3 regions of the Streptomyces sp. ITFR-16 genome follow, and region 2 is predicted to be linked to each of the others. Evidence: riboswitches for the same ligand, from Rfam matches in the RefSeq annotation. Region 2 holds a riboswitch; each other region holds the start of a gene.
The links. A riboswitch is a leader RNA that binds a small molecule or an ion and turns the genes downstream of it on or off. The one in region 2 is predicted to bind S-adenosylmethionine.
Positions count from the first base shown of each region.

Region 1: another riboswitch for S-adenosylmethionine. It lies ahead of RLT58_RS04470 (hypothetical protein); the one in region 2 lies ahead of thrC (threonine synthase).
Region 3: another riboswitch for S-adenosylmethionine. It lies ahead of RLT58_RS26415 (aminotransferase class V-fold PLP-dependent enzyme); the one in region 2 lies ahead of thrC (threonine synthase).

Region 1 is NZ_CP134609.1:970,062-977,410, reverse strand. Features, by position in the region: gene RLT58_RS04480 (alpha/beta fold hydrolase) at 1-1,004, shown strand, start outside; gene RLT58_RS04475 (phosphocholine-specific phospholipase C) at 1,183-3,249, shown strand; SAM riboswitch class IV at 3,361-3,470, shown strand; gene RLT58_RS04470 (hypothetical protein) at 3,520-3,918, shown strand; gene RLT58_RS04465 (cytochrome P450 family protein) at 4,072-5,364, shown strand; gene RLT58_RS04460 (cytochrome P450 family protein) at 5,361-6,614, shown strand; gene RLT58_RS04455 (response regulator transcription factor) at 6,644-7,309, opposite strand; gene RLT58_RS04450 (sensor histidine kinase) at 7,306-7,349, opposite strand, start outside.
Region 2 is NZ_CP134609.1:3,554,154-3,561,502, reverse strand. Features, by position in the region: gene RLT58_RS15805 (alpha,alpha-trehalose-phosphate synthase (UDP-forming)) at 1-240, opposite strand, end outside; gene RLT58_RS15800 (glucosyl-3-phosphoglycerate synthase) at 294-1,238, opposite strand; SAM riboswitch class I at 1,392-1,518, shown strand; gene thrC (threonine synthase) at 1,536-2,831, shown strand; gene RLT58_RS15790 (MoaD/ThiS family protein) at 2,861-3,139, shown strand; gene RLT58_RS15785 (cold-shock protein) at 3,560-3,766, shown strand; gene groL (chaperonin GroEL) at 4,126-5,751, shown strand; gene RLT58_RS15775 (hypothetical protein) at 5,839-6,321, opposite strand; gene RLT58_RS15770 (N-acetyltransferase) at 6,467-7,237, opposite strand; gene RLT58_RS15765 (TetR/AcrR family transcriptional regulator) at 7,291-7,349, opposite strand, start outside.
Region 3 is NZ_CP134609.1:5,968,882-5,976,230, reverse strand. Features, by position in the region: gene RLT58_RS26435 (NYN domain-containing protein) at 1-523, opposite strand, end outside; gene RLT58_RS26430 (hypothetical protein) at 561-803, opposite strand; gene RLT58_RS26425 (rhomboid family intramembrane serine protease) at 973-1,710, shown strand; gene RLT58_RS26420 (Lrp/AsnC family transcriptional regulator) at 1,707-1,988, shown strand; gene RLT58_RS26415 (aminotransferase class V-fold PLP-dependent enzyme) at 2,057-3,475, opposite strand; SAM riboswitch class IV at 3,651-3,768, opposite strand; gene trpD (anthranilate phosphoribosyltransferase) at 3,851-4,915, opposite strand; gene RLT58_RS26405 (cytochrome bc1 complex cytochrome b subunit) at 5,052-6,677, opposite strand; gene RLT58_RS26400 (cytochrome bc1 complex Rieske iron-sulfur subunit) at 6,674-7,349, opposite strand, start outside.

The sequences.
Region 1 (7,349 bases), 2.6 Mb from region 2:
CGCCCCGGCCGGCGGGCGACGTGCGGATCCGGCTCAGGTACCACACCGTCCACGGCTACCGCCGTGCCTACCGCATCGCCGGCGACGGACCGGCGCTCCTCCTCATCCACGGCATCGGGGGCTCCTCCACCACCTGGGAGAAGCTGATCCCCGAACTGGCCCGCGACCACACGGTGATCGCCCCCGACCTCCTGGGCCACGGCGCCTCCGACAAACCCCGGGCGGACTACTCCGTGGCCGGATACGCCAACGGGATACGGGACCTCCTCGGCGTCCTGGGCATCGACCGGGCCACCCTGATCGGCCACTCCCTGGGCGGCGGCGTCGCCATGCAGTTCGCCTACCAGTTCCCCGAGCACACGGACCGCCTCATCCTGGTCAGCGCGGGCGGGGTGGGCCGCGAGGTGACCCCGGTCCTGCGCGCGGTGTCGCTGCCCGGCGCGGAACTCCTGCTCTCGATGCTCCGCCTCCCGGGCATGCGCGGCCAGGTCGGCCTGCTCACCGGCCTGATGAAGCTCCTGGACACCGACCTGGGCCAGGACGCCTCGGAGATGCTCAACGTCGTGGACGCCCTGCCGGACGCGACGTCCCGCGCCGCGTTCATCAGCACCCTGCGCTCGGTGGTCGACTGGCGCGGCCAGGTGATCACCATGCTCGACCGCTGCTATCTCGCCGCCGGCATGCCCACCCAGCTGATCTGGGGCTCCCGCGACAGCGTGGTCCCGGTCCGCCACGCCCACCGCGCCCACGCGGCGATGCCGGGCAGCCGCCTGGAGATCTTCGACGGCGCCGGCCACTTCCCCTTCCACAGCGACCCGGACCGCTTCTGCGCCCTGGTCGACCACTTCATCCGCACCACCACCCCGGCCGACTGGAGCCCCGAACGCTGGCGCATCCTCCTCCGCAAGGGCCGCCCCGGCCGCCCCCTGGGGGTGGTCGCCCAGGCCCACCAGCGCGCGGTGGTCCGCGACCTGCGAGTGGCGAGCGAACGGAGCGCCACGTAGGGCGGGGCGAGGGCTGGCCCGGGGTGGCCGGCTGGTCGGTGCTGATTCGTTTCGTTGCCGTTTGTTTGGCTCGGCGTCATCATGTGCACACTGCAAGGGTCTTCCTTGACGCCTGACGATTCTGGAACACTCCAGTCGCTTTCCCCCACATCCCCTCACCTTGCAGAGGCCCCCACCCATGGCAGAACTCAACCGCCGCCGGCTCCTGAAACTCGCCGGCGGCACGGTCGCCCTCAGTGCGCTGTCGAACAGCATCGCCCGTGCCGCCTCCCTTCCGGCGCGGGGCAGTACGGGCACGCTCCAGGATGTCGAGCATGTCGTCGTACTGATGCAGGAGAATCGTTCCTTCGATCACTACTTCGGCACCATGAAGGGCGTGCGGGGGTTCGGTGATCCGCGGCCCGTCACGCTGCCCAGCGGGAAGCCGGTGTGGCATCAGGCGGACAGCGCCGGCAAGGAGGTGCTGCCCTTCCGGCCGCAGGCCGACAAGCTCGGGCTGCAGTTCCTCCAGGACCTGAACCACGACTGGGCGGGCGGGCACCGGGCGTTCAACAAGGGCAAGTACGACCAGTGGGTGCCCGCCAAGACGGCGACGACGATGGCCCACCTCACGCGTGAGGACATACCGTTCCACTACGCGCTGGCCGACGCGTTCACCGTCTGCGACGCGTACCACTGCTCGTTCATCGGATCGACCGACCCGAACCGCTACTACCTGTGGAGCGGGTACACCGGCAACGACGGCACCGGTGGCGGTCCCGTGCTCGGCAACGACGAGGCGGGGTACGGCTGGACGACCTACCCGGAGCGGCTGGAGAAGGCCGGGGTCTCCTGGAAGATCTACCAGGACGTGGGGGACGGGCTCGACGCCGACGGTTCCTGGGGCTGGATCAACGACGCCTACCGGGGGACGTACGGCGACAACTCGCTTCTCTACTTCAACAGTTACCGCGATGCCGAGCCGGGCGACCCTCTGTACGACAAGGCGCGGACCGGCTCCGACCTCAAGGGCGGGGACGGGCTCCTCGACGACCTGAAGGCCGACATCGCGGCCGGGACGCTGCCCAAGGTGTCCTGGGTCGTCGCCCCGGAGGCCTACAGCGAGCACCCCAACTGGCCCGCCAACTACGGTGCCTGGTACATCTCGCAGGTGCTCGACGCGCTGACCGCGGACCCGGAGGTCTGGGGCCGGACCGCGCTGTTCATCACGTACGACGAGAACGACGGCTTCTTCGACCACGTCGTGCCGCCGTACGTGCCGTCCGGGGCCGCCCAGGGGCTGTCCACCGTGGACACCACCGCCGACTACTTCCCGGGCGACGCGCGCTACTCGGCCGGCCCGTACGGGCTCGGCCAGCGGGTGCCGATGTTGGTGGTGTCTCCGTGGAGCACCGGTGGCTACGCCTGCTCGGAGGTCTTCGACCACACCTCCGTCATCCGGTTCATCGAAGAGCGCTTCGGGGTCCACGAGCCCAACATCTCGCCGTGGCGGCGGGCCGTCTGCGGCGACCTCACCTCCGCCTTCGACTTCGGGAACGCGGACACCTCGGACGTCTCCCTGCCGTCCACGGCCGCCTACGAGCCGCCGGACAAGGGACGCCACCCCGACTACGTACCGGCGCCGCCCGCGACCGGCAGTGTGCCCAAGCAGGAGCGCGGGGCACGTCCCACCCGTCCGCTGCCCTACGCGCCCCTGGCCGACGGGGCCGCCGACATCGCCGCCGGGAAGTACCGCCTGACCTTCAGCGGCGGGGCGGCGGCCGGTGCGCAGTTCCTGGTGACGTCCCCCAACCGCACCGACGGGCCCTGGACGTACACCACCGAGGCGGGCAAGACGATCGCGGACAGCTGGAACACCGTCTACTCCGGCGGAGTGACCGACCTCACCGTCCACGGGCCGAACGGCTTCCTGCGCACCTTCCGGGGCCCCGGCAAGACGGCCGGACCCGAGGTGACGGCACGTCACAACGGCACCACCGGAGGGCTGGACCTCACCTTCACCAACGCCGGCGCCGGCACCGTCAACCTGACCGTCCGCAGCGCGGCCGGCTACGGGGGAGCGGACCAGACGTTCGCCGTGCGCGCGGGTGCGACGGTGCAGCACTCCCTTGACCTGCGGGAAAGCAAGCGCTGGTACGACGTCACCGTCGTCTCCGACGCGGACACGACGTTCCTGCGGCGCTTCGCCGGGCACGTCGAGACGGGCGAGAGCGGCACCAGCGACCCCGGTCTCGTCACCGGCTGAGCAGCGGCCGCACCGCACGGGTGGGAGGGAGCACGCGGGGCTGTTGCAGTCCTGTGTACTCCTGACCACCCGTCGGCCCGCCCCGCCCCGCCTGGGTTAGAGTTTTCTCCGGGTCATGAGTTCCAGTGCGCAGCCCCGGCTTGCTGGACGGCACCCCGCTCCGCTGCGGGTGCTCCGGGTGACGACCTGCCCCGTGCGCAGGGTACGGGGAACAGCGGACCGCGGTGCGGGGCACTCGGGGTCCACCGTCCCGAAAGGCGAGCCTCCGTCATGCTGCGTCATCCCACCCCCCGGAACGACTCCGTCCTGAACGACGGGTGCGCGCGGTACGCCGCAGGGCACCAGGTGCACTGGATCCATGCGAAGAAGTGCCGGCAGGAGCCGGGCCGGGCCGTCGAGATCCTGCTCACCGCCGAGGACGTCCGGGACGACGGATGGGTCGAACTGCGCCCCGCCTTCGACTACGCCGGTGACCTCCCCGGGGTGTGGACCCACGCACCCGCCGCGCTGCGGACGACGCTCGCCGGGCACCGCGGACGGGTGTACTGGCTGGAGCGGTGGCACGCGCTGAGGCTGGTGGACGGCGAGGGCCGGGTGGAGGGCCTGGTCAACGTCGGCTTCGAGGGCGGGGAGCTCTGCGAGCCAGACCGTGACGGGGCGGGCACCTGACACAGGCCTTGTGGAAGGGCTCGCGGAAAGGCTCGCGGAAGGGTGCGCTTTTGATCGCCGTTGACCGTTCCTGGGGTCGCTAAAGTCTTTATAGTGAACGTGCGTTGATCGCATGATCATGACGCTTGCCGCTGTCGACAGGAGTCAGGATTCATGTCGCGCCCTTCTTCCGCCGAGCCCGCGTCCGCCCCCGCGCCGCCTCCCGGCTGTCCGGCGCACACCGGGGCCGTACCGCTCGACGGGCCCGGCTTCCGGACCGACCCGCACGCCGTCTACCGCGCCATGCGGCGCGACCACGGCCCCGTCGTCCCCGTGGAACTCCCGGGCGGGTTCCCCGCCTGGCTGGTCATCGGGTACCGCGAGCTCCACCAAGTCACCAGTGACGGCGGGCTGTTCCCGCGCGATGTGGGCCTGTGGAACCAGTGGCCGCACATTCCGGACGACTGGCCCCTGCTGCCGATGGTGGGGCGCCCGCTGCCCTCGGTCTACTTCAGCGCGGGCGAGGAGCACCGGCGCCACGCCCGCATGGTCGGGCCGGTGCTCGAGGCCGCCGACCCGTTCGAGATCCGCAGGCACTGCGAGCAGTTGGCCGACCGGCTCATCGACGAGATGTGCGGCCGGGGCACGGCCGACCTGGTCGCCGACTTCTGCGAGCCCCTTCCCGTCCTCGTCCTCGCCCGCCTTGTCGGGTTCCCCGACGCCGAAGGCGCCGGCATCGCCCGGGTGTTGAAGGACCTGGCCGACGGCGGCCCGGACGCGCAGAGCGCCCATCTGCGGTTCGGGGAACACATGGCCCGGCTGCTTGCCGCGAAACGGACCGAGCCCGGGAACGACGTGACCTCCCGCATGCTCGCCTTCCCCGAGGCGTTCACCGACGAGGAGTACGTGCTCGACCTGATGGCCGTCACGGCCGCCGGGCACCTCACCACCGCCGACTGGATCAGCAACTCCCTGCGGCTCATGCTCACCGAGGACGAGTTCGCCGACTCCATGGCCGGCGGCCGGCGCAGCATCGGCGAGGCCATGAACGAGGTGCTCTGGGAGGACACGCCCACCCAGATCCTCGCCGGACGCTGGGCCGTACGCGACACCGACCTCGGCGGACAGCGGATCGGGGCCGGGGACATGCTGCTGCTCGGACTGGGCGCGGCGAACACCGATCCCCTCATCCGCCAGGGCGTCTTTGGCGCCGGAGCGGCGGCGCGGGGCGGCAACGGCGCCCATCTCGCCTTCAGCCACGGCGAGTACCGGTGCCCCTTCCCCGCCCAGGAGATCGCCGAGACCATCGCCCGGACCGGCATCGAGGTCCTGCTCGACCGGCTGCCCGACCTCCGCCTCGACGTCCCCGTCGGCGCCCTCGTACGACGGCCCTCCGCGTTCCTGCGAGGCACTGTCTCGCTCCCTGTTCGGTTCACCCCCGTCCGTACGACAGGAGACCTCTCGTGAACTGCCCCCACGCCGCTGCGGCAGCGGCCCACGACGGCGGAACCGTCGTCATCGACCCGATGGTCCAGGACCTGGACGGTGAGACGGCACGGCTGCGCGAGGCCGGACCGCTGGCCCGGATCGAGCTGCTCGGCGTACCGGCCTGGACCCTCACCCGGCACGCGGACGCCCGCCGGCTCCTGGTCGATCCACGGCTGGTCAAGGACCTCGACGCCTGGGGCCTGTGGCAGAGCGGCGAGGTCACGCACGCGTGGCCGCTCATCGGGATGATCGACGCGGGCCGGTCCATGTTCACCGTCGACGGTGAAGAGCACCGGCGGCTGCGGACCAAGACCTCCCAGGCGCTCACGCCCCGCCGGCTGGAGGCGATCCGTCCCGACATCGAGAAGTTCACCGAGGAACTGCTGGACGCGCTCGCCGAGGGCGGCAGGGACGGGGCGGTCGTCGACCTCAAGTCCGTCTTCGCGCAGCCGCTGCCCATGCGGGTCGTCGGCATGCTGATGGGCGTCGATCCCGCCGCGAACGCCATGCTGACGCGCCAGTACAAGGCCTTCTTCTCGATGCTCACCCCGCAGGACGAGCGCCTGGCCCTCCTCGCCGACCTGGACGTCTTCTACGCCGGGCTCGTACGCGAGAAGACCGCCCGGCCCACCGACGACCTCACCTCCGCGCTGATCCTGGCCGACGAGGGCGGTGCGCCGCTGACCGAGGAAGAGGTGGTCGGCAACCTCAAGGCGATGGTCGCGGCCGGGCACGAGACCACGATCGGGCTCATCCTCAACGCGGTACGCGCCCTGCTGGCCCACCCCGGCCAGCTGCGGACCGTCCTCGACGGGGAGGTCTCCTGGGAGACCGTGATCGAGGAGACGCTGCGGTGGGACACCCCGACCACCCATCTGCTGATGCGGTTCGCCACCGAGGACATCGAGGTGGGCGACGGGGTCATCGCCAAGGGCGAGGGCGTGGTCGTCTCCTACCGGGCGATCGGCCGCGACCCCGAGCAGCACGGCCCCGACGCCGACGCCTTCGACATCACCCGCCCCACCCCCGTCCGGCACATGACCTTCGGCCACGGCCCGCACATCTGCCCCGGCGCGGCGCTCTCCCGCATCGAGGCGGGGATCGCCCTGCCGGCGCTCTTCGCCCGCTTCCCGGAGCTGCGGCTCGCCGTGCCGGACGCGGAACTGCGCAAGCTGCCCGTGATGACGCAGAACGACATGGAGGCGTTCCCCGTTCTGCTCAACGCCTGAGTCCGGGCCGCGCCGTTCGCCTCGGGCCGTCAGGCCAGGCCCGCCCCGATCGCACGGCGTACCGCGTCGGCGCGGTCCTTGATGTCCGCCTTGGCGAAGAGATTGTTGATGTGCGTCTTCACCGTGGCCTCGCTGATGAAGAGCTTCTCCGCGATGGCCCGGTTCGGCAGGCCCCGGCCGATCAGGGTGAGGACCTCGCGCTCGCGGGGCGTGAGGTCGGCGGGCAGCTGCTGTCCGGGCGCCGGGGACTTGGTGCGGACCGTGGCGAGGAGGCGGTCCTGGACCTCGCGGTCGAGCACGGACTGTCCGGCGGCGGCGGCGCGGATCGCGCGGGTGATGTCTCGACGCCCCGCGTTCTTGGTGAGGTAGCCGCGGGCCCCCGCGCTCAGCGCGGCGAGGACGGAGTCGTCGTCGGCGAAGGTGGTCAGGACCACGACGGCCACCTCCGGGTGCTCCTCGGTGAGCCGCCGGGTCGCCTCGGTGCCGTCCATGACGGGCATCCGCAGGTCCATGAGGACCACGTCCACCGGCCCGGCGGCGACCGCGGCGAGCACCTCCGTACCGTCCGCGGCGGCCGCGACGACGTCGATGTCCTCGGCCAGGCCGAGGACCGCGGCCAGTGGCTCGCGTACGGCGGCCTGGTCGTCGGCCACCACGACCCGCAACCGCCCGGTGCTCCGCATCGGTTCGTTCATCCCGGAATCACTGCCTCCACTTGCCAGCCGCCCTCGTCCG
Region 2 (7,349 bases):
GATGTCGAGCATCCGGACGCCCGGCTCGCCGACCCCGCGCCGCACCGCCTCGCGGTCGCCGTCCCCGAGGGCCGCGCACACCCACATCTTGTCGTCGACGGCGCTCAGGCCGGAGACGAGCCCGCCCCCGCCCCGCTTCGCGTCGAGGGCGCCGTCCTCACGGAGGGTGTACGACACCGGGCCGCGGTTGGACGCGACGAGAACCTGGGCAGCGGGCTGGGGGGCGTGCTCGGAGACCATGGGCGGAATCTAGCCCGATCGTGATCCGCCCAAACGTACGAAGCCGTCCGGGCTCATGCCGCGCGGCGCGCGACGTACTCCTCGATCTCCCGCATCGGCGGACGCTCCTCGGTGTCCACCGGGTAGGTGTGCGGGACGAAACCGTCCTCGCCGCGCTCGAACTGCGTCAGCGAGGGGCGCACCAGATGCCCCCGGGACAGCCGCAGCTGCGCCGTCCGGTAGATGGCCGCGGCCATCCGGCCGAGCGCCTGGCCGTCCTGGTGGCGGTGTTTCCTGACCCCCACGTCCACCTGGGCGAGGGCGTCGAGGCCGACGGTGTGCAGGGCGTCGACGAGCAGGCCCAGCTCCACTCCGTAACCGACCGGGAAGGGCAGCCGCTCCAGCAGCGAGCGGCGTACCGCGTACTCGCCGCCCAGCGGCTGGACGAAGCCGGCCAGCAGCGGCCAGTGCAGATTGAGCAGCGGGCGGGCCACCAGCTCGGTCACCCGGCCGCCCTGGCCCGCGGCCTCGCCGAGCGGGCGGTCGTACATCGCCTTGACGAACTGCACGTCCGGGTCGGTCAGCAGCGGGCCGACGATGCCCGAGACGAAGTCCGCGGAGAAGTCCTTGAGGTCCGCGTCGATGAAGCACACGATGTCGCCGCCGGTCACCAGGAGCGACCGCCACAGGACCTCGCCCTTGCCGGGGACGGCCGGGAGGCGGGGCAGGATCGCGTCCCGGTGGACCACCCGGGCGCCCGCCCGGCGGGCCACCTCGGCGGTGGCGTCCGTGGAGCCGGAGTCGATCACCACCAGCTCGTCGACCAGGCGGACCTTCTCCATCAGCTCGCGCCGGACCGTCGCCACGATGTCGCCGACCGTGGCCGCCTCGTTCAGCGCGGGCAGCACCACGCTCACGCCCGGCCGCCCGGGGCCCGGGGCGAGCGGGAGCCGTTCCAGCGGGCGGTCGGCGGCGGACCAGGAACGCCTGGTCAGCCAGCGTTCGACCTCTTCCAGCACGGTCGATACTCCCTGCATGTGATCCATCTCGCGGTACGGACGACTATCTCAACAGTCCGGTGCTTCGGTTACAGTCTTGAACAACGCAGACGGCCATCGCATGCCGGGGTCCGTCCGCCGACAAACGCCTGGATCCATGATCCAGTGCCACAGCGCTCATCCAGAGGGACTGAGGGAACGGCCCGTTGAAGTCCCGGCAACCCTCCTGCCGACCGCGAGGTCAGGTGGGGAAGGTGCCAATTCCGTCTTGTGGCGAAATGCGTCACAAGGAAGATGAGGAGAAAGGGCCTCGCCATCATGGCTGTTGAGACTGTTGCAGCAAACACCGATCTTTCCGTGGACCTCGGTCCCGCCGCGGCGCTTTCCTGCCGCGAATGCGGAGAGCGATTCGCACTCGGACCCCTTTTCGCCTGCGCGTCCTGTTTCGGGCCGCTCGAAGTGGCGTACGACCTGCCGAGCGGCTCCCCGGACGAGCTGAAGAAGCGCATCGAGGCCGGCCCGAACAACATCTGGCGCTACGCGCCGCTGCTGCCGGTCCCCTCCGATGTCGCGGACAAGCCCAACATCAACCCCGGCTTCACCAAGCTGGTCAAGGCCGACAACCTCGCCCGTGAGCTGGGCGTCACCGGCGGTCTGTACGTCAAGGACGACTCCGGCAACCCGACGCACTCCTTCAAGGACCGCGTCGTCGCGATCGCCGTCGAGGCCGCCCGTGCCTTCGGATTCACCACCCTCTCCTGCTCCTCCACCGGCAACCTCGCCGGCGCGGTGGGTGCCGCCGCCGCCCGCGCGGGCCTGCGGTCCTGTGTGTTCATCCCGCACGACCTGGAGCAGGGCAAGGTCGTCATGGCCGCGGTGTACGGCGGTGAGCTGGTCGGCATCGAGGGCAACTACGACGACGTCAACCGCTTCTGCTCCGAGCTCATCGGCGACCCGCTCGGCGAGGGCTGGGGCTTCGTCAACGTCAACCTGCGGCCGTACTACGGCGAGGGCTCCAAGACCCTGGCGTACGAGATCTGCGAGCAGCTCGGCTGGCGGCTGCCCGACCAGATCGTCATCCCGATCGCGTCCGGCTCGCAGCTCACGAAGATCGACAAGGGGCTCCAGGAGCTGATCAGGCTCGGCCTGGTCGAGGACAAGCCGTACAAGATCTTCGGCGCCCAGGCCGAGGGCTGCTCCCCGGTCTCCGCCGCCTTCAAGGCCGGCCACGACGTCGTGCGCCCGCAGAAGCCGAACACCATCGCCAAGTCCCTGGCGATCGGCAACCCGGCCGACGGCCCGTACGTCCTGGACATCGCCCGCCGCACCGGCGGCGCCGTCGAGGACGTCGACGACGAGCAGGTCGTCGATGCGATCAAGCTGCTGGCCCGCACCGAGGGAATCTTCGCCGAGACCGCCGGCGGGGTGACGGTCGGTGTGACGAAGAAGCTGATCGACGCCGGTCTGCTCGACCCGGCGCTCACCACCGTCGTCCTGAACACCGGTGACGGCCTCAAGACGCTGGACGCGGTGGCCGCCACCTCGCAGGCGACCGCCACGATCCGCCCGAGCCTGGACGCCTTCCGCGCCGCCGGCCTCGCCACCACCAGCTGACCACCCGAGACTTCAGGAAGGCACCCACCATGAGCGTCAAGGTCCGCATCCCCACCATCCTCCGCACCTACACGGGCGGCCAGGCCGAGGTCACGGCCGAGGGCGACACCCTCTCCCAGGTCATCGCGTCCCTGGAGCAGGACCACCCGGGCATCGCCGCCCGCGTCCTGGACGACCAGGGCAAGCTGCGCCGCTTCGTGAACGTGTACGTCAACGACGACGACGTGCGCTTCGAGGGCGGCCTCGAAGCGGTCACCCCGGACGGTGCCGGCGTCTCGATCATCCCCGCCGTGGCCGGCGGCTGCTGATCCGCTTCGGCTCCACAGCGTCACCGGAATTGCCCCCTCTGCGAGAGAAGCGGAGGGGGCAATTCTGCATGGTTGAGAGGGGTAGAGTGAGGGAAGTCCCCATCGCTGCCCGTGCCGCCCGCATATGAGAATGCGCCCGGCCGCGACAAGAAGCAGCCAAAGTGACCGATCCCCTTGCGCCATAAGTCGCCTTTGCCTGGCCCGACTTGCCCTGCAATCTCGTGAATTCCTCATATTCGGGCGATCGGTGCTGCCCAGAATTCTCGTCCGATTGACCTGTTGCAGAGGGCAGTTGGGCAGATACATTCGGCCGCGGTCGACGCGTTCCGGCGCACGCACCCTCTCCTGTCGGAGGGTGAGTTCTGACCCGGGTCCGCGAAGTGCGGTCCTGTGCAAGGGCCAGTAATAGGGGAGTTAGGCATGGCTCAGGGCACCGTCAAGTGGTTCAACGCGGAGAAGGGGTACGGCTTCATCGCGGTCGACGGTGGTGCGGATGTTTTCGTCCACTACAGCGCGATCCAGATGGACGGGTACCGCACCCTCGAAGAGGGTCAGCGAGTTGAATTCGAGATCTCGCAGGGCCAGAAGGGGCCGCAGGCGGACATGGTCAAGCTCGCCGTCGGCTGAGCCCGGCCGGGCGCGACGCGGTAGGCCGACGACACTACTCACGCACGAAGGGTCCGTACCCCCGGGGGTACGGACCCTTCGTGCGTCCCGGGGCCGGGTGTCCCGGGTGTCCCGGGTGTCCTGAACGGTGCGCCCGGCCCCCGCTCCGTCCACACTCCGGAGGGGGACGCTTGCACTCTCGGGGGTCGAGTGCTAATCATTGGGCTTAGCACTCTCCAGGTGAGAGTGACAGAAACTTGGACCGGGCCGGTGAGGCCCGCAGGCGTGGCGGGGCAAGGAACCGCCAGGCACGCAGGCCGTCCGTCGCGGGCGCCACTCGGTCCGGAGAAATCCACCCCTGTCCGGGAGGACCACTTCACATGGCCAAGATCATCGCGTTCGACGAGGAGGCCCGGCGCGGTCTCGAGCGCGGCATGAACCAGCTCGCCGACGCCGTCAAGGTCACCCTTGGCCCCAAGGGTCGCAACGTCGTCCTCGAGAAGAAGTGGGGCGCCCCCACGATCACCAACGATGGTGTTTCCATCGCCAAGGAGATCGAGCTGGAGGACCCGTACGAGAAGATCGGTGCGGAGCTGGTCAAGGAGGTCGCCAAGAAGACGGACGACGTCGCCGGCGACGGTACGACCACCGCCACCGTTCTCGCTCAGGCGCTCGTCCGCGAGGGCCTGCGCAACGTGGCCGCGGGTGCGAACCCGATGGCTCTCAAGCGGGGCATCGAGAAGGCCGTCGAGGCCGTCTCCGCCGCCCTCCTGGAGCAGGCCAAGGACGTGGAGACCAAGGAGCAGATCGCTTCGACGGCCTCCATCTCCGCCGCCGACACCCAGATCGGCGAGCTCATCGCCGAGGCCATGGACAAGGTCGGCAAGGAAGGCGTCATCACCGTCGAGGAGTCCCAGACCTTCGGTCTGGAGCTGGAGCTCACCGAGGGTATGCGCTTCGACAAGGGCTACATCTCGGCGTACTTCGCCACGGACATGGAGCGCATGGAGTCGTCCCTCGACGACCCGTACATCCTGATCGTGAACTCGAAGATCAGCAACGTGAAGGACCTCCTTCCGCTGCTCGAGAAGGTCATGCAGTCCGGCAAGCCGCTGCTGATCATCGCCGAGGACGTCGAGGGCGAGGCCCTGTCGACCCTGGTCGTCAACAAGATCCGTGGCACCTTCAAGTCCGTCGCCGTCAAGGCCCCGGGCTTCGGTGACCGCCGCAAGGCCATGCTCGGCGACATCGCCATCCTCACCGGTGGCACCGTCATCTCCGAGGAGGTCGGCCTCAAGCTGGAGAACGCCGGTCTCGACCTGCTCGGCCGCGCCCGCAAGGTCGTCATCACCAAGGACGAGACGACGATCGTCGACGGCGCCGGTGACAGCGACCAGGTCCAGGGCCGCGTCAACCAGATCCGTGCCGAGATCGAGAACTCCGACTCGGACTACGACCGCGAGAAGCTCCAGGAGCGTCTGGCGAAGCTGGCCGGCGGCGTGGCCGTCATCAAGGCCGGTGCCGCCACCGAGGTCGAGCTCAAGGAGCGCAAGCACCGCATCGAGGACGCGGTGCGCAACGCCAAGGCCGCCGTTGAGGAGGGCATCGTCGCCGGTGGTGGCGTGGCTCTGCTCCAGGCCTCGGCCGTCTTCGAGAAGCTGGAGCTCTCGGGTGACGAGGCGACCGGCGCCAACGCCGTCAAGCTGGCGCTGGAGGCCCCGCTCAAGCAGATCGCCGTCAACGGTGGTCTCGAGGGTGGCGTCGTCGTCGAGAAGGTGCGCAACCTGCCGATCGGTCACGGCCTCAACGCCGCGACCGGCGAGTACGTCGACATGATCGCCGAGGGCATTCTCGACCCGGCGAAGGTCACGCGCTCCGCCCTGCAGAACGCCGCGTCCATCGCCGCGCTCTTCCTCACCACCGAGGCCGTCATCGCCGACAAGCCGGAGAAGGCCGCTGCCGCGGGCGCTCCGGGCGGCATGCCGGGCGGTGACATGGACTTCTGATCCTGACGGATCAGCAGCTCCTGCACAGCTGTACACGGCACCGGCCCCCGGGGACTCGTCCCCGGGGGCCGGTGCCGTTCGCGTCCGTCATCGGCTGAACACCATCTCCGGGAAGCGGGCCGACGGACCGTCCAGCAGATGGTCGTTGTGGCCGCGCAGCCAGCGGTCGAAGAACGACAGCTCATAGGCCCGGCTCGCGGCGGCCCCCTCCGGGCCTCCGAAGTGGGCGGCCGCCGCGGCGGTCATGTGCGGCACCGGGCGCCCGGGCCCGCCGGGCGCGGCGGGGTAGCGGACGGTGATCATCAGCTCGCGGTACGGGGAGGCGTCCGGTGCCCATGGCTCGGGCCGGGAGCGGTCGACCAGGCGGAGGGTGGTGGACCCGACGCCGAACGGGCCGGTGGGGCGCGGCAGCCGGGCGGCGGGCGCGCACTGCGCGGCGGGGGTGCGGGCGCCCCCGCCGCCGGACGCGACGGACGGCACGGCGGAGGCGGCCAGCAGGGCGGAGGCGGCGAGCCCGGTGACGACCAGCTGCCGGCGGTCGTGGGTGCGCGGACGCGGGACTGTGGTCACCTGGGACTCCCCGTTCGGGCGGCTTCGCACACGGTGTGCGGCGGACGCTTCGAACGATGCCCGTCCGGGGCCGGTGGGCGCGTGATACCCGGGTGCTCACCGGGCCGGGCGGCCCCTGGCACCTGGGTATGACAGGGCGTCCGGGTCAGCCGGTCCGACGGCCCGTCCGGTGCCGGATCCAGACGTTCGGTTCGGCGTAGACCGCGCGGTCGTGGGCGAGTTCGCACCGTACGGGCACGAGCGCGCCCGGCACCTCGGTCTCGCCGTCGCGGTCGAAGGGCAGGCCCGTCCACTCCCGCCACTGCGCCAGCGAACCGCTGACCGTCATCGAGGCGGGGGCGACCTTCTCGACGGTGCCGCCGTTCCTGACGTGCACCCGCAGCCACGGGTCCTCCGGCAGCCCGTCCTCGCGCAGACGGCCGACGTACTCGGCCATCGGAACGCCCGGGTGCAGATGCTTGGCCGTCGGGCGCACCGGCGCGACCAGCGCGTCGTGCCCCTGCCCGGCGGCGGCGTCCCGCAGCGCCTCCAGCATCCGGTACGAGAGCCCGCGGCCCAGGTACGCCTGGTCCACGGTGATCTCCAGCGCGCTCGCCGCCGTCACCGACCGCCCGCTCCACCGGTCCTGGAACGCCCAGCTCAGCACCCGGTCCCAGCCCTGGTCGGGCATCTCCTCGCGGCTCTCGCCGGTGCCGTCGAAGGGGACGGCGAGGCCGCGCGCGACCACCCGGTCGCCGTCGGTCGCCACCACGCAGTACGCGGTGAACTCCCGCACCACCAGGCCCAGCAGGGCGCTGCCGACCAGGTCGTGCGGGACGAAGGCCGGCCAGGTGTCGTCGATCTCGTAGACCCGGGGGATCAGGGCGGGCCGCTCGGCGAGCGGGGTGATCAGGATGGCGTCGTGTGCGGTGGTCACGGTCCCGCACTGTGCCACAGCCACCGCGTCGCCCGCCAGGGTGTTTCTCCTGGTCAGCCCATGTCCAGACCGTCGACGAGCCGGCTCAGGAAGCGCTCGAACGTGGCGTCGG
Region 3 (7,349 bases), 2.4 Mb from region 2:
GCCGTTCCGTCTCGCTCTTCGTCTGGGCGCGCGCCTGCGCCAGCTCCTCGCGCAGGCGCTCCAGCTCGCGCCGGCTCTCCTCGTCGGCGCGCTCGGCGTCGGCCCGCTGGGCCTCCTCGCCGGCGGCGGCGACCAGCTTCACCCAGCCGGCCGGGCGCAGCACATAGGCCGCGGCGGCCACGTCCACGGGATCCGCGGCGGCGGGCGGCGAACCGGCCTCCAGGGCGCCCGCCAGCTCCGGCTGGGCCTCCTTGAGCCGTTCACCGATGCGCCGGCGGAAGGGCGCGTCGCCCTCCAGCGCGGCCGCCATCGCGTTCCCGGCGAACTTGGCGCGCCGGGTCGGGGTGAAGCGGGCGTACTGTCTGAGCTGTGCCGGGAGTTCGCTGACCGTGAGACCGCCGAACGCGTCCGAGACCAGCGCGACGACCCGGCGCCGCACACCTTCGGGCAGCGGGCGGTCGAGCACCTCCACGGCGTCGTCGGCCGCACCGGCCGACGCGGCGCCGCCTTCGGGCTGCTCCACCATCCGTCACCTCATGTTGTCTGTCCGCACGGCCCCGTCAGGAGTCGGCACCCGGCCTGTCGACTAGTTCGATCTGGTCCACCGCGTTGCACCAACGACAGCGCACCGACTCGATGGTCTCACTGACGACCTCGCGTTCCTCGATGCTGGACTCCCCGGCCAGGTCGAGATGGACGTACTCGACGACCTTGGACGAGCGCGTCACATCGAAACGGGTCAGATTTCCGCAGAGCGTGCAGCGCCAGCGGGTCCCGTCGGTCGGCTGGGGAACCGTCGTCATCGTTGCGTCCTCTTTCGTCGGGCTGTCGAGCTGTCGAGCTGCCGGGCAAGGATCTCGCGGTGCGCCGTCGAACTGCGGATGTCCTGTCGTCACCCTACGGCCTCGGTGCGTTCGGGCGGCACGGCGAGGCGGTCTGTCCCGTTCCCTCCGCTTGCGTCATGCTCTGTTCATGATCGATCGGCGGACTGCGGCCGGCAGGCTCCTGCGCGCGGCGACCTCGGGCGGACCGCCGGTGACGTATGCGCTCATCGCCCTGTGCTGCGTGATCTTCCTGATCAGCCCGCTGTCCGGATTCAACCCGGTCTACGGCACCGCCGACGCGCTGCTCGCCGCCCAGGCCGGGTACTTCGAACGCTGGGGCGTGATCCCGAGCGAACTGTGGGACGGCTCCGCGCACGCCGTGCTCACCCCGCTGACCGCCCTGTTCGTGCACGGCAGCTGGCTGCACCTGCTCGGCAACATCCTGTTCCTCTACGTGTTCGGCGCGATGGCCGAGGAGCGGATGGGCCACACCGAGTTCGCCTTCTTCTACCTCGGCTGCGGCTATCTCGCCCTGCTCGCCTACGCGGCCGCGCACGCCACCTCCGACCAGACGCTCGTCGGCGCGTCGGGGGCGATCTCGGCGGTGCTCGGGGCGTTCCTCTACCTCTTCCCGAGGGCCCGGGTCACCAGCCTGTTCCCGTTCCTGCTGTTCCTGCCGCTGCGCTTCCCCGCGTGGATCGTGCTGATCTTCTGGTTCGTGCTCCAGTGGCTGGCCGCCGAGGGCGCCGGCAGCGGCCCCGGAGTGGCCTACCTCGCCCATGTCGTCGGCTTCGCCACCGGCTTCCTCTACGCCTGGGGACGCTATCGGCGTGACGCTAGAGTGAAGTCTCCAGCCACGGCCACCGAGGGAGAAAGCCAGCCGTGATCACCGCGATCGTGCTCATCAAAACCAGCGTGGACCGGATTCCCGAGATCGCCGAGGCCATCGCCGCGCTGGACAGCGTCAGCGAGGTCTTCTCGGTCACCGGTACCTACGACCTGATCGCCATGGTCCGGGTGGCCAAGCACGACGACCTCGCCGAGGTCATCCCCGGCCGGATCAGCAAGATCCCCGGTGTCGAGGGCACCGACACACACGTGGCGTTCCGTACGTACTCGCAGCACGACCTGGAAGCCGCCTTCGCCATCGGCCTCGACGGCTAGGCACGTGACAACGCGGTCGGCGCGGGTCCGGGCAGCTGCCCGGACCCGCGCCGACCGCGTTGTACCTGTCAGACCTGAGCGGCCTCGCCCCGGTCCGGGACACAACGGCCGCCCTCGGTGCGGTACTTCCACTGGGCGCCCTCGCTCACCAGCTCCTTGACCGCCCGCAGGAAGCGCTCGATGTGCTCGTCCGGGGTGCCGGCGCCGAAGCTGACCCGGATCGCGTTCAGGGACCGCTCGCCCGGCTCGGCCTCGGGCGCGCCGCACTCGCCGACGTCCTGCGGGTCGCTGCCGAGCAGGGTGCGCACGAGCGGGTGGGCGCAGAAGAGGCCGTCGCGCACCCCGATGCCGTACTCGGCGGAGAGGGCGGCGGCGAAGTGGGAGCTGTTCCAGCCCTCCACCACGAAGGAGATGACGCCGACCCGGGGCGCGTCGTCGCCGAACAGCGAGAGCACCTTGACCTCGGGGACCTCGGCGAGCCCGGCGCGGACCTGCGCGACCAGGTGCTGCTCACGGGCGACCAGGGAGTCGTAGCCGGCCTCGGTGAGCGCCTTGCAGGCGGCGGCGATGGAGTAGACGCCGATGACGTTGGGCGAGCCGGCCTCGTGGCGGGCGGCGGTGGTGTGCCATTCGACGTCCACCCCGCCGTCGGCGCGCCGGGCGACCTTGCGGGAGGCGCCGCCGCCGGCCAGGTAGGGCTCGGCGGCGGTCAGCCAGTCGGAGCGGCCGGCGAGGACGCCCGAGCCGAAGGGCGCGTACAGCTTGTGTCCGGAGAAGGCGACCCAGTCGACGTCCAGCTCCGCGATGTCGACGGGGTGGTGCGGGGCGAGCTGGGCGGCGTCCAGGACGATGCGGGCGCCGTGGGCGTGGGCGGCGGCGGCGAGTTCCTTGACGGGCCACAGCTCGCCGGTGACGTTGGAGGCGCCGGTGACGCAGACCAGCGCGGGGCCAATGGGGCCTCCCCTGCTCGAACGAAGCCGAGAGCTCGGGGAAGGTTCGCGGTCGGCGAGGGCGCGCTCCAGGGTGGCGACGGCCTGGGCCGGGGTGCGCGGGGCGTTGAGGTAGGTCACCCGGGCGTCGCGCCAGGGCAGCAGCGAGGCGTGGTGCTCGGTCTCGAAGACGAACACCTCGCAGTCGGCGGGCAGCGCGGCGGCCAGCAGGTTGAGCGAGTCGGTGGTGGAGCGGGTGAAGACGACCTGGTCGTCGGCGCGGCAGCCGAGGAACTCCGCGACCGTCACCCGGCTGCTCTCGAAGAGGTCAGTGGAGAGCTGGGAGAGGTAGCCGGCCCCGCGGTGGACGCTGCCGTAGTAGGGGGCGTACGCGGCCACGTCGTCCCACACCCGCTGGAGGGCCGGGGCGCTCGCCGCGTAGTCGAGCGCCGCGTAGGTGACCTCACCGCCGGTGACCAGCGGGACCGTGACGTCTCCGCCCAGAACGGGCAGCGGGGAACAAAGTGACTGGTCGGCGGCAGCGGTGAAGACAGACATGGCGAACTCCCGTATACAGGCAGGCGAATTCCGCGTGCCTGCGGAGACGCGGCAGCACGGAAGGAAGAAAAGAAGGTGCGCGGAGAAGGGCCGAAAAGCCCTATCGCATTCGCTTGCTCACAAGAGGCTCCCTGAGGACCAGGACCCCACGGGTGGACATCTCACGATGTCGAGGGGTCCGCGCTTGCCGCAGACCTCGCTGCCTACGGCCTGGTCTTCACCCGGGGCACCCCGCCACGGACGGAGGGTTGCCGGACAGCGGGCCGGGGCCGTAGTCGCTGTCACTCATGACCTGCGCAGCATCTTGCCATACCTACGGGAACGCGCAAGGCGCAGTCCATGATCTGGACTGCGCCCTGCCTCACATCCGTGCGCTCACGCGTTGCTGGCCTCGACCCATCTCTCCAGGACGCGCCCGGCCGCACCCGAGTCGATCGACTCGGCGGCCTTCGCCATCCCGGCGGCGAGCCGCTCGGTGAGCGGGCCCTCCCCCGGCTCCAGCGCGACCAGCGCCGCCGCCGAATTGAGCAGGACGGCGTCCCGTACGGGCCCGGTCTCGCCGGCCAGCAGCCGGCGGGCCACATCGGCGTTGTACGAGGCGTCGGCGCCGCGCAGCGCCTCCACCGGCACCAGTTCGAGCCCGACGTCGCGCGGGTCGAAGGCCTCCTCGCGCACCGCCCCGTCCCGGGCGATCCACACCCGGGAGGTGGCGGTGGTGGTCAGCTCGTCCAGGCCGTCGTCGCCGCGGAAGACCAGCGCGGAGTTGCCGCGCTCGGCCAGGACGCCCGCGACGATGGGCGCCATCCGCAGGTCGGCGACGCCGATCGCCTGGGAGCGGACCTTGGCCGGGTTGGTGAGCGGCCCCAGGATGTTGAAGGTGGTCGGGGCGCCGAGCTCGGACCGGGCCTTCGCCGCGTGCCGCAGGGCCGGGTGGAACTTCACCGCGAAGCAGAAGGTGATGCCCGCCTCCTCCGCGACCTCGGCGACACGGCGCGGCGGCAGGTCCAGATTGACGCCGAGCTTGCCCAGGACGTCGGACGAGCCGCTGGCCGACGAGGAGGCGCGGTTGCCGTGCTTGACGACCTTGGCGCCGGTGCCCGCCACGACGATCGCGGACATCGTGGAGATGTTGACCGTCTTGGCCATGTCGCCGCCGGTGCCCACGATGTCGACCGTGCGGCCGGGCACCTCGATGGTCGTGGCGTGCTCGTACATCGCGCGGACCAGCCCGGAGACCTCCGTGACCGTCTCGCCCTTGGCGCGCAGGGCCACCGCGAAGCCGGCGATCTGCACGTCGGTCGCCTCGCCGCTCATGATGCGGTCCATCGCCCAGGCGGTGTCGTCGGCCGTCAGGTCCTGGCCGCGCAGCAGGGGGGTCAGCACGCCGGGCCAGGAACGAGCCGCCACGCTGTCGCCGCCGACCGGGGTCACAACGTTCATGGTCCGCTCCTGGGGTCCACAGCCGATAAAGGGATCGGGGCCACCCTATCGAGCCGTACGGACAGCGAAGAGCCCCGTCCATCGGATGGAATGGACGGGGCTCTCGCTGTGGCGATCAGTCGGGTCGGTCAGGCGATCAGTGGTGGCCGTGGCCGCTCGTGATCTCCTTGTACTCCTCGGCGGTGGGCTTGGCGATCTGGTTGTTCTCGCCGTAGTAGCCCTTGCTGAGCTTGGCGCGCAGCTTCTCCACCGGGGAGACCTTGCGCCGGACGCCGTTCTCGTCGACCGTCGGGCCGATCTCGACCGGCTTGTACTGCTCGTGCGCGGTGAGCGTGTGCAGCTGCGCGGGGGCGAGCGGCTCGTGCACCTCGACGAACTCACCGTGCGGCAGGCGCTTGATGAGACCGGACTCGCGTCCGTGCAGCACCTTCTCCTTGTCCCGGCGCTGGAGGCCGAGGCAGATCCGCTTCGTCACGATGAACGCGAGGACCGGTCCCACGAAGAAGAAGATCCGGACGAACCACGAGATCGAGTTCAGCGACAGGTGGAAGTGCGTGGCCCACAGGTCGTTGCCACCACCGACGAGGCCGATGAAGTAGACCGTGATCCAGGCGACACCGAAGGCCGTACGGGTCGGGGCGTTGCGCGGGCGGTCCAGGATGTGGTGCTCGCGCTTGTCCCCGGTGACCCAGGACTCGATGAACGGGTACATGGCGATCGCACCCAGGATCACGCCGAACAGGACCAGCGGGATGAACACACCGAGGACCAGGGTGTGGCCCCACAGGTTGATCTCCCAGCCCGGCATCACTCGGATCAGACCCTCGGCGAAGCCCATGTACCAGTCGGGCTGGGCGCCGGTGGACACCTGGTCCGGGCGGTACGGGCCGATGGCCCAGATCGGGTTGATCGAGGCGATGCCCGCGATGACGGCGATGACACCGAAGACCAGGAAGAAGAAGCCTCCGGCCTTCGCCATGTACACCGGCAGCAGCGGCATGCCCACGACGTTCTTGTTGGTCCGGCCGGGACCCGCGAACTGCGTGTGCTTGTGGTAGAAGACCAGGATCAGGTGGCCCACCAGCAGTCCGAGCATGATGCCCGGCAGCAGCAGGATGTGGATCGAGTAGAACCGCGCGACGAAGTCGCCGCCCGGGAACTCCCCGCCGAACAGGAACATCGAGATGTACGTGCCCACGATCGGCGTCGACAGGATCGCGCCCTGCGTGAAGCGGACACCAGTACCCGAGAGCAGGTCGTCCGGGAGCGAGTAACCGGTGAAACCGGTGAACATGCCGAGGACGAACAGCAGGAAGCCGAACAGCCAGTTGATCTCGCGCGGCTTGCGGAACGCGCCCGTGAAGAACACGCGCATCATGTGCACGAACATGCCGGCCAGGAAGATCAGCGCGGCCCAGTGGTGGATCTGGCGGACCAGCAGACCGCCGCGGACGTCGAAGCTGATGTCCAGCGTCGAGGCGTAGGCCTCGGACATCCGGATGCCCTGCATGGGCTCGTACGGGCCGTGGTACACGACCTCGTTCATGCTCGGGTGGAAGAACAGCGTCAGGTACACACCCGTGAGGATGATGATGATGAAGCTGTAGAGGCAGATCTCACCGAGCATGAAGGACCAGTGGTCCGGGAAGATCTTGCGCATGTTGGCCTTGGCCAGGGAGTAGATCCCGAGCCGGCCGTCCGCCCAGTCGGCCACCCGCTCACCGGCGGGCGCCTTGCGCTTCGTATCGGTCGCAGTACTCATCCGCGCTCCCAGAATGCAGGACCGACGGGCTCTTCGAAGTCACCGAGCGCCTCGAGGTTGCCCTCGCTGTTCACGCCGATCCGCAGCTGCGGAAGAGCGTGACCGGCCGGACCGAAGATGACGCGGGCGCCGTCGGAGAGGTCGAAGGTGGACTGGTGGCACGGGCAGAGCACGTGGTGCGTCTGCTGCTCGTACAGGCTGATCGGGCAGCCGACGTGGGTGCAGATCTTGGAGAAGGCCACGATCCCCTCGTGGGCCCACTCGCGCTCGCGCTTGTCCTTGATGTTGTCCGGCTCGATGCGGATGATCATCAGGGCGGCCTTGGCGATCTGCGTCTGGAAGTCGTGCGCGTCCTCCTCCAGGCCCTCGGGCATGGCGAAGGTCAGCGAACCGACGACGACGTCCTCGGGGCGCAGCGGCTCATTGGTGTTCATGTTGATGAGCTGCTTGCCCTTGGCCCACATGGTCGAGCGGAGCTTCTTCTCCGGCAGCGGACCGAGGTCGCGCAGCAGGACCACACCGGCGAGCGGCACCAGGGCCAGTGCACCGAACATGGTGTTCCGGATCAGCTTGCGCCGGCCGAACGCGGACTCCTCGGCACCTGCCGCGAAGTCGGCGAGCACCTTCGCCTTGACCTCGGGCTCGGCCGAGATCGCGTGCCGCTCGTCGGCG